3 regions of the Pseudoalteromonas sp. SWN29 genome follow, and region 1 is predicted to be linked to each of the others. Evidence: predicted binding sites of a transcription regulator. Region 1 holds the regulator's gene; each other region holds the start of a gene.
The links. Region 1 encodes MetJ, which represses methionine synthesis genes. Its sites were predicted from a motif close to TAGACGTCTAGACGTCTA; they were not measured.
Positions count from the first base shown of each region.

Region 2: metK (methionine adenosyltransferase) is a predicted target of MetJ. The motif match lies at 1,937-1,954, and genes of this name have one in related genera.
Region 3: I6F53_RS13975 (homoserine O-succinyltransferase) is a predicted target of MetJ. The motif match lies at 1,869-1,886, and genes of this name have one in related genera.

Region 1 covers NZ_JADYXE010000001.1:158,211-161,502, forward strand. The annotation lists gene metL (bifunctional aspartate kinase/homoserine dehydrogenase II) at 1-170, opposite strand, end outside; gene metB (cystathionine gamma-synthase) at 387-1,634, opposite strand; gene metJ (met regulon transcriptional regulator MetJ) at 1,924-2,244, shown strand; gene I6F53_RS00680 (malic enzyme-like NAD(P)-binding protein) at 2,492-3,292, opposite strand, start outside.
Region 2 covers NZ_JADYXE010000030.1:48,692-51,983, forward strand. The annotation lists gene I6F53_RS12670 (LTA synthase family protein) at 1-588, shown strand, start outside; gene metK (methionine adenosyltransferase) at 684-1,835, opposite strand; gene tkt (transketolase) at 2,140-3,292, shown strand, end outside.
Region 3 covers NZ_JADYXE010000036.1:7,801-11,092, forward strand. The annotation lists gene I6F53_RS13970 (homocysteine S-methyltransferase family protein) at 1-866, opposite strand, end outside; gene I6F53_RS13975 (homoserine O-succinyltransferase) at 856-1,803, opposite strand; gene I6F53_RS13980 (porin family protein) at 2,014-2,664, opposite strand; gene ettA (energy-dependent translational throttle protein EttA) at 2,994-3,292, shown strand, end outside.

The DNA of each region.
Region 1 (3,292 bases):
TTTTGATAACTTTGCCAAAGTAATACTAGCGTATCGGTTGTCTTACCCGCAGCCGATACCACCACACAATCACCTGGTTGAGTATGCGTAATTATTATTTTTGCTACACTTTGATAGCGATCGCTCGAGCTTAAACTCGAGCCACCAAATTTATGTATACAATTGACCATATTTATACCAATTCGCTTAATTAAGTAGTCTATTTTGAGGTAAGAAAACCGTGCCGATAACAAGGCAAAAATTTCGTTATTTAGTTGTTATCACTAATTGCTCCTGCATTGCTCTACCTCCTGCATCCATGCAGTCGTATATCAGAAATTTTTAACGACGTTAGCGTCCGGTTTAATCCCTCAAATTGATTAGGTATTATTGTGGATTGGTATTACTTACCAAAGCGCCGGACGGGCTGCACTTAATTTAACGTTACCACCAGAAGTGCCTGCACCTTTGCCAACACGGCCAACATTTTTATTTTGCCCTGGTTTTACAAGTTCAAACACGCGCTCAAAATCAGCGACTAAATCGTGTATATCTTCAATACCTACCGAAATACGAATAAGCGTATCGCCAACACCCGCCTCTAAACGTGCTGTTGCATCCATGCCTGCGTGCGTCATGGTTGCAGGATGACAAATTAAGCTCTCTACGCCACCTAGTGACTCAGCTAAACTAAACGTTTTAAGGCTAGTTAAAAATGCCGCAGCGTCGTTTATATCGCCTTTAATATCAAAACTAACCATGCCACCAAAACCAAGTTGTTGTGCTTTAGCCAGCTGATGTTGAGGATGTGACTTAAGACCAGGGTAATAAACTTGGCTTACAAATTCAGAGTTTTCTAAGTACTCAGCTATTGCCAGTGCATTTTCTTGATGCTGCCTTAGGCGCACATTTAAAGTACGTAAACCACGCAGCGTTAAATAGCTATCAAAAGGCGCACCCGTAATACCAATGTTATTAGCCCACCAAGCAAGCTCATCGCCTAGCTCTTGTGTTGCGGCAATAACAGCGCCGCCCACAACATCTGAGTGTCCGTTAATGTATTTAGTAGTTGAATGCACCACAATATCAACACCAAACTTAATAGGATTTTGTAAGGCCGGTGACAAAAACGTGTTATCTGCAGCCACCAATGCACCGCATTTTTTTGCAACATCGGTAACCGCTTTAATGTCAGTTAAACGAAGTACTGGGTTACTTGGGGTTTCTATCCAAATAAGCTTAGGTTTAATTGCTAAAATTTGTTGCAGGCTTTCTGCTTTTGTTAAATCGAGTATTTCGAGCTTTAGTAAGCCGCGTTTTTGCAGCGATGTAAATAAACGATAACTACCACCATAACAATCATGTGGAATTACTAGCGTATCGTCACTGTTAAGTAGCTGAGTAGCTAAATGTACGGCAGCCATGCCTGTAGCAGTAATTATGCCGCGAGCACCACCTTCAAGCTTAGCAAGCGTTTCAGCTAAAATATCCCGATTAGGATTGCCGCTACGACCATAGTCATACTCGCGTTTAGTATCAAAGTCGGCAAACGAATACGTAGTCGATAAATAGATTGGCGGTACTACCGCTCCATGATGTTTATCAGCATCAACGCCGTTACGCACAGCAATGGTTGCTTTATTTTCTTCGCTCATATTCGTCACCTGATTAATTTGGATGTTTAGACGTCTAAAAGAGTAAGTTATCCATTTTGATAAGTCAAAGTATTTTAAAGCTCTAGATGGCTAAAAATAAAGATAGCCATAACTAACGCCACAATTAAGTTTGTTAAAGTGCGCCTATATTTACATTCACAATAGGCTTATTAAGGTAGATCTGTATCTATTATTTGACTATCTTTTTTAAATCGATAGAATTTCACGCATATTTACACGCTTTTTATGCCGTGTGAGAAATTAATAATCTGAGGCAACGATACATCTTATGGCTAAATGGAATGGTGAGTATATTCACCCATACGCAGAACACGGGAAAAAATCAGAGCAAGTTAAAAAGATCACCGTTTCGATCCCGCTAAATGTATTAAAGGTATTAACTGACGAACGTACACGTCGTCAAATCAACAACCTTCGCCATGCTACAAATAGTGAATTGCTATGCGAAGCGTTTTTGCATGCTTTTACTGGCCAACCTTTACCAAATGACGACGACCTACGTAAAGATAACGCAGAAAAAGTACCTGAAGAAGTTAAAAAAATAATGCAAGAAATGGGTCTAGAAGTACCTGTTTTAAACGAAGAATAATACCAATTCCATTAAGTATGTGATCTAAATTTTACGCCGAAAAAATAATTCAGTTCTAGGCGTAAATTGATGTAAATGGTTATTCCCTTTGCGAAATTTACAACAAAGAAATGGGTTGTTTTAGCAAGTAAAATAGATCAGCTATTTATTGGAATTGGTATAAATATTACAAAGACATAAAAAAACCTCAGTTAATACTGAGGTTTTTTTATGTCTAAATTTTATTGCATAGCTCTACTGTGTAGATTTATTGCATATAATTTTCTGGTAAATCAATTTGTGCTACACCCGACTCAACAGCAGCAAGTGCAACAGCTCTTGCTATACGCGGTAGTAAACGTGGATCCATTGGTTTTGGAATAATATACTGCGCACCAAATTCTAGTTTATCAACACCAGCGGCTTTTAAAACCTCTGCTGGTACAGGTTCTTTGGCAATACTACGAATAGCCTCTACTGCAGCAATTTTCATTTCATCGTTAATAGCGCTTGCACGTACATCAAGTGCACCACGGAAAATAAACGGGAAGCATAAAACATTATTAACTTGGTTAGGGTAATCAGAGCGCCCTGTTGCCATAATTAAATCGTTGCGTGCGCCGTGCGCAAGTGCAGGATCAATCTCAGGATCTGGATTTGAACACGCAAACACAACCGGTTTTGCTGCCATTAGCTTTAAATCTTCAGCCGCTAATAAGTTAGGGCCAGAAACGCCTACAAATACATCCGCATCTGCAATTACATCTTGCAGCGTACGTTTATCCGTATTGTTAGCAAAAAGCTGTTTATATTCGTTTAAGTCATCGCGACGAGTATGAATAACACCTTTACGGTCAAGCATGTAAATGTGCTCACGCAGTGCACCACACTTAATTAACAGCTCCATACACGCAACTGCTGCAGCGCCAGCCCCTAAACATACAATAATTGCATCTTCAATTGATTTACCTTGTACTTCTAGCGCGTTGAGCATACCAGCAGCCGTTACAATTGCAGTACCGTGTTGATCATCATGAAAAACCGGAATACTACAACGTTCAATCAATGC
Region 2 (3,292 bases), on a different contig from region 1:
GCTGACTATCCAAAGGAAATTCAAGCTTTAGATGATGACTTATTAGACCCTTACGTATTAGGGCATTTATGGTATGCCGATAAAATGCTTGGTCAATTTGTTCGTAAAATGGAGCAGCGCTACCCAGATGCATTATTTGTAATTACAGGTGATCACTATAGTCGCCGTTATTTACATCATCGCCCTGATCTATATGAACTAACACATGTACCGCTTGTTATTTATGGTAAAGGTGTAAATCCAAACTGGGTATCGAGCGGTCAATTAGCGAGCCATATGGATATTGCACCTACATTATTAAACTTAATAGCACCGCAAAATACGACATTTTATAGCATGGGCCAGTCGCTATTAAATCAACTTAAAGATCGTACTGTATTTGGTTTTCAAACTGTGCGTAAACCAGAACAGCTTTGGCGTGGTGATTTTTCGTCAATGTATGAGTATCAAAAAGTTGAACCAGAGGATCGGATTAACTTAGTACCGCTTAAGCCGCAGCCTTTTGAACCAATTGATGTAGCAACAGAGCAAGCTTATAATAAGTATATGGCTACAGCGTGGCAGTTACTTACTAAAGGAATGGATTAATAGATTTAAAAGTAGCTTTTAAAGCTGCTTTTACTCAATTAGTTTACATATAAAAAAAGCGCCAATTGGCGCTTTTTTTATATTTACTTAGCCAATCAAAGGCCAGCAGCTGCGCGAAGTGCGTCTGCTTTATCTGTACGTTCCCATGGGAACTCTTCACGACCAAAGTGGCCGTAAGCCGCTGTAGGAAGGTAGATAGGGCGCTCTAAATCAAGCATTTGAATTAAGCCGTAAGGGCGTAGGTCAAAGTGTTCACGAATAAGCTCAATTAAACGGCTTTCTTCTAGCTTGCTTGTACCAAACGTTTCAACGCTGATAGAAGTAGGCTCTGCAACACCAATAGCGTAAGAAACTTGTAGCTCACACTTATCAGCTAGGCCAGCAGCCACTACATTTTTAGCTACGTAACGTGCAGCGTATGCAGCACTACGGTCAACTTTTGATGGATCTTTACCAGAGAAAGCACCACCACCGTGACGAGCCATACCACCGTATGTATCTACAATGATTTTACGACCTGTTAAACCACAATCGCCCATTGGTCCGCCAATTACAAAGCGACCTGTTGGGTTAATGAAAAACTTAGTTGCACTTGTGATAAGCTCTGCAGGAAGTACCGGCTTGATGATTGTTTCCATCACCGCTTCTACTAAATCTTTTTGTGAAATATCTTCGCTGTGCTGAGTAGAAAGTACTACAGCATCAATACCTACTGGTTTGCCGTTTTCGTATGCAAAAGTAACTTGAGATTTTGCATCTGGACGTAACCAGTTAAGCTCGCCGCTTTTACGAACCTCAGCTTGGCGCTGAACTAAACGGTGTGAGTAAGTAATTGGAGCAGGCATTAATACTTCTGTTTCGTTACATGCGTAACCAAACATTAAGCCTTGGTCGCCAGCACCTTGTTCTTCTGGGCTAGTACGGTCAACACCTTGGTTAATGTCTGGAGACTGTTTACCAATAGTGTTTAAAATAGCACATGAATCGGCATCAAAGCCCATGTCTGAATTTGTGTAGCCAATGTCACGAATTGTTTTACGTGTAATTTCTTCGATATCAACCCATGCGCTAGTAGTGATTTCACCACCAACCATAACCATACCGGTTTTTACGTAAGTTTCGCATGCAACACGGGCATGAGAGTCTTGCTCTAGGATAGCATCAAGTACCGCATCAGAGATTTGATCGGCGATTTTATCCGGATGACCTTCAGAAACTGATTCAGAAGTAAATAAATGTTTTGCCATTGTAATTCTGCTCACAAATATTGCGCTTCACAAACGTCGGTATTAGCGCTAAAAAATTAAGGGGCGTATTTTATCGAAAACAAAACACCTTGCATAGTGTTTTTACGCCTAGACGTCTAAATAAAATTACTAATAACTTTTTGGTCTTAAAAAATATTCATAATGCCTCACTTTTATAGGGTTTTTAATTGCACACCGCCCCCACAATAAGTAAGAATGGTCGGTATAAACAAACCCAAGTTACTTGGGTGCATAAACAAACACATAAATACCCGCGCAAATACACATAAAGGTAGGAGAATTCATGCCATCTCGCAAAGAACTTGCAAATGCTATTCGCGTCTTGTCAATGGACGCAGTACAAAAGGCCAAATCTGGTCACCCTGGAGCCCCTATGGGCATGGCTGATATCGCAGAAGTATTATGGCGCGATTATCTAAAACATAACCCAACGAATCCAGAGTGGGCTGACCGTGACAGATTTATTCTTTCAAACGGCCACGGTTCAATGCTTATCTATTCTCTATTGCACCTAAGTGGTTACGACTTACCACTGGACGAAATTAAAAACTTCCGTCAAATGCATTCTAAAACACCAGGTCACCCTGAATATGGCTATGCACCAGGAATCGAAACTACTACGGGTCCATTAGGTCAAGGGATCACAAATGCCGTAGGTATGGCAATTGCTGAAAAAGCACTTGCTGCACAGTTTAACCGTGAAGGTCACGATATTGTTGATCACTTTACCTATGCATTTATGGGCGATGGCTGCCTTATGGAAGGTATTTCTCATGAAGCAGGTTCACTTGCAGGCACATTAGGCCTTGGTAAACTTGTTGCATTTTGGGATGACAACGGCATCTCAATCGATGGCGAAGTAGAAGGTTGGTTTACAGATGATACACCAGCTCGCTTTAAAGCATACGGTTGGCATGTAATTAGTGGTGTTGATGGCCACGACAGCGATGCTGTAAGTGCTGCAATTGCAGAAGCAAAAAGCGTTACCGATAAACCTTCACTAATTTGTTGTAAAACAATTATTGGTTATGGTTCACCTAACAAATCAGGTAGCCACGATTGTCATGGTGCTCCACTAGGTGATGACGAAATTAAAGCATCTCGCGAATTCTTAGGTTGGACTGGCGATGCGTTCGAAATTCCTGATGATATTTACGCACAATGGGATAGCAAAGAAAAAGGTCAGCAGCTTGAATCAAGCTGGGACGAAAAATTTGCAGCATACGCAAAAGCATACCCAGAGCTTGCAGCTGAATATAAGCGTCGTATTAATAACGAACTTCCTGGCGATTGGGCTGAAAAATCTCAAGCGTACATTGAGCAATTACAAGCAAACCCTGCAAACCCTGCGTCTCGTAAAGCGTCACAAAATGCATTAAATGCGTTTGGTCCGTTATTACCAGAATTTATGGGTGGCTCAGCCGATTTAGCTGGCT
Region 3 (3,292 bases), on a different contig from region 1:
TATTCACCAAACTCATTAGGCAAGCCCGCATTAGGATGTACTGAGGTAAATGTTTCGCATACACGCGATAGCTCTTGCACATATTGGCGCAATAAATCAGGGCCAAGCGCGCAGTTTAGGCCGATTGATATAGGCTTAATGTGGCGAATAGAGTTATAAAATGCTTCGGTTGTTTGCCCCGAAAGCGTACGCCCAGAGGCATCGGTAATAGTCCCTGAAATCATTACAGGTAATTTACGCCCTGCTTGCTCAAAGGCTTCTTCTACTGCAAACGATGCGGCTTTTGCGTTAAGCGTGTCGAATATAGTTTCGATTAGTATTAAATCGGCGCCGCCTTCCATTAATGCAAGCGTTGACTCAACGTACGCAGTAACGAGTTTATCAAAGGTAACATTTCGGTAACCCGGATCGTTTACATCTGGCGAGATTGAACACGTTTTAGAAGTCGGCCCTAAAACACCCGCTACATAACGGGGCTTTTGTGGCGTTTTAGCACTAAATTCGTCGCACATTGCGCGTGCTAATTTAGCCGACTCTACGTTTATTTCACGGCTTAGGTTTGCCATGTCGTAATCGTCCATCGAAATGGTGGTCGAGTTAAATGTGTTGGTTTCGATAATATCGGCGCCCGCTGATAAAAACCCACGATGAATATCTGCAATTAACTCAGGCTTTGTGAGACTTAATAAATCGTTATTGCCTTTAATAAGTACATGCCAATCTTTAAAACGCTCGCCGCGATAGTCTTCTTCCTCTAGCTTATGATCTTGGATCATGGTGCCCATTGCGCCATCTAAAATTAAAATGCGCTCTTTTAGCGCAGCACTTATTTCGGCGTGTTTATTATTTAAAGCATTATTCGGCATAGTTGTTAGTCCTCACATCTTGGCTAACTAAATTAATATCATACGGTGTGGTTTGGTACACGTAGTAATTTAACCAATTCGAAAAAAGTAAAAAAGCATGGCTTTGCCACGTTTTTGAAGGTTGTTTGGTTGCGTCGTCGTCCGGGAAGTAATTTTCGGGTTTTGGTGCATCAGGGCTTTTTTTACAATCGCGTTCGTACTCAGCTTTTAAGCTATCTGCGTCGTACTCAGGGTGGCCAGTTATAAATACTTGGCTACCCGATTTATTTTTAAGTAAGTAAGCCCCTACTCGCTTGGAGCCCGCCAGCACTACTAGCTCATCACAGGCATTTATTTTATTTATATCAATGTGGCCATAACGTGAATGCGGTACTAGAAAGGTGTCGTCGAATCCGCGAGTTAATGCACCATGATCAAAATAACATTGGTGGGTAAACACACCACATAGCTTATCGTCTTTTAAATCACGCTTTAAATTATAACGGTGATATAAGGCTGCATGCGCAGCCCAGCACGAAAATAACGTAGAGGTGACATGTTGCTCAGCCCAATCAATAATAACTTTTAGCTCGTCCCAATACGCTACATCGTCGTACTCCAAATGAGCAAGTGGCGCACCGGTTACAATTAACGCGTCGTAATTGTTGTCTTTCACTTCAGAGAAATAACGGTAAAAGGTATCAAGGTGCTCTTCTGAATTACTGCTACTGCGATGAGTATCGAGTCGCAGTAGCTCTACATTTACTTGCAAAGGCGAGTTGGCAAGCAAACGAATAAACTGTACTTCGGTTTCTACTTTATTAGGCATTAAGTTTAAAATAGCCAAACGCATTGGGCGTATTTCTTGCGTTTTTGCACGAGTTTTTGGCATTACAAATACGTTTTCTTTACGTAAGCGTGCAATAGCGGGTAACTCGTCTTTTACTGTAATTGGCATATTTTTACTCCTGCTCATAAAAACCGAAAGTTAATTATGAACTGAAAGTAAAAAATATCAACCTCTAGATGTATAGATGTCTAAATGAAATTTATTCATTCTATTTAAATTGAAAAATATTAGGTGTTATGCAAAAGAGGTTCTACATATGGAGTGATTTGTTTTGATACTTTTGAAATAGCGCTACCAAACTTAGTAGCGCATACGTATTTAAAACCGATAGTTTACAGATAAATTAAGTGCGTAAATATCGCCTTCGTCTGTATCAAAATATTGATATTCAGCGCTTACCTGCCAGCGTTGAGTTAATCGATAGTCAATCCCAGTCCCGTACGTTACGCCGCCTTCGTCATAGTTTTGCTCAGTTATTAGCGTAGAATTTGTATCTGTACCTGTTATTGATTCTGCCAGGTTTTTTACGTCGTCTTCATTGTAACTTAATTTATTTCTACCATAGCCACCAAATAAAAACACATCAGCTCGAGATGAAATTGGATAATTAGCTTTTACAAATAGACTTGTTTGCAAATCAAGGCTTGAATCAATTTGGCTCTGAATCGGTTCTGAGGTTAACGAACCGTCCTGGGGGTTTTGAGTAAAAACAATTCCATTTAAAGGTGCTGATTCATCATTTAAACCAAAACCTACACGCCCTTCTAATGCAAAATATCGCGAAAACTGATAACCAAACCGTCCGTAAAGCGTTGTAAATTGTAGGCTATCACTTTCATGAACATCAATCTGTGTTGAGCCCATACCTACTCCATGGTAGTAGCCGTTTACGTGGAGTATTTCGGCTTGGCTTGAAAATGTATATAGCCCTAAAAGTAACGCGCTTAACTTTATAACTGTTGTTTTCATGTTCACTCCCTAAACGTTATTAATTTTAAATAATGTTGATGTTTTAAAAAGACTTGAGCTAGTCGCTTTTATAGTTCGCTTGTAGCTTATCACTTGTAAACATCTTGTTCCTTTTTTGTTTAAATTGAAATATATTTGAACAATATAAAACAATAGATTACAGAATCTTACATAATAGACATTCTGCAATCTCGGTATTTTTAACAACCGATAAAAGAGAATAACGTTAGCACAAACGAATAGTTCTACGCGTCATTCGTTGACTGTTTCACCTGTGAGCCACTACAATACAACATTGAAATTTTTATTATTATTTGAAGGCTCCTTTAATGGTTTTACCTGATAAATTTATATTCTCGATGAGTCGAGTATCTAAGGTTGTGCCTCCTAAGCGCACTATCTTAAAAGATATTTCGTTGCACTTTTTCCCTGGCGCAAAAATTGGTGTACTTGGTTTAAACGGTTCTGGTAAATCTACGTTACTACGTATTATGGCCGGTGTTGACCAAGATTTTGAAGGTGATGCACATCCTCAGCCTGGTACTAAAATTGGTTATTTACCGCAAGAACCAGTATTAGACGAAAGTAAAACAGTGCGTGAAATTGTTGAAGAAGCCGTTGGCGAAGT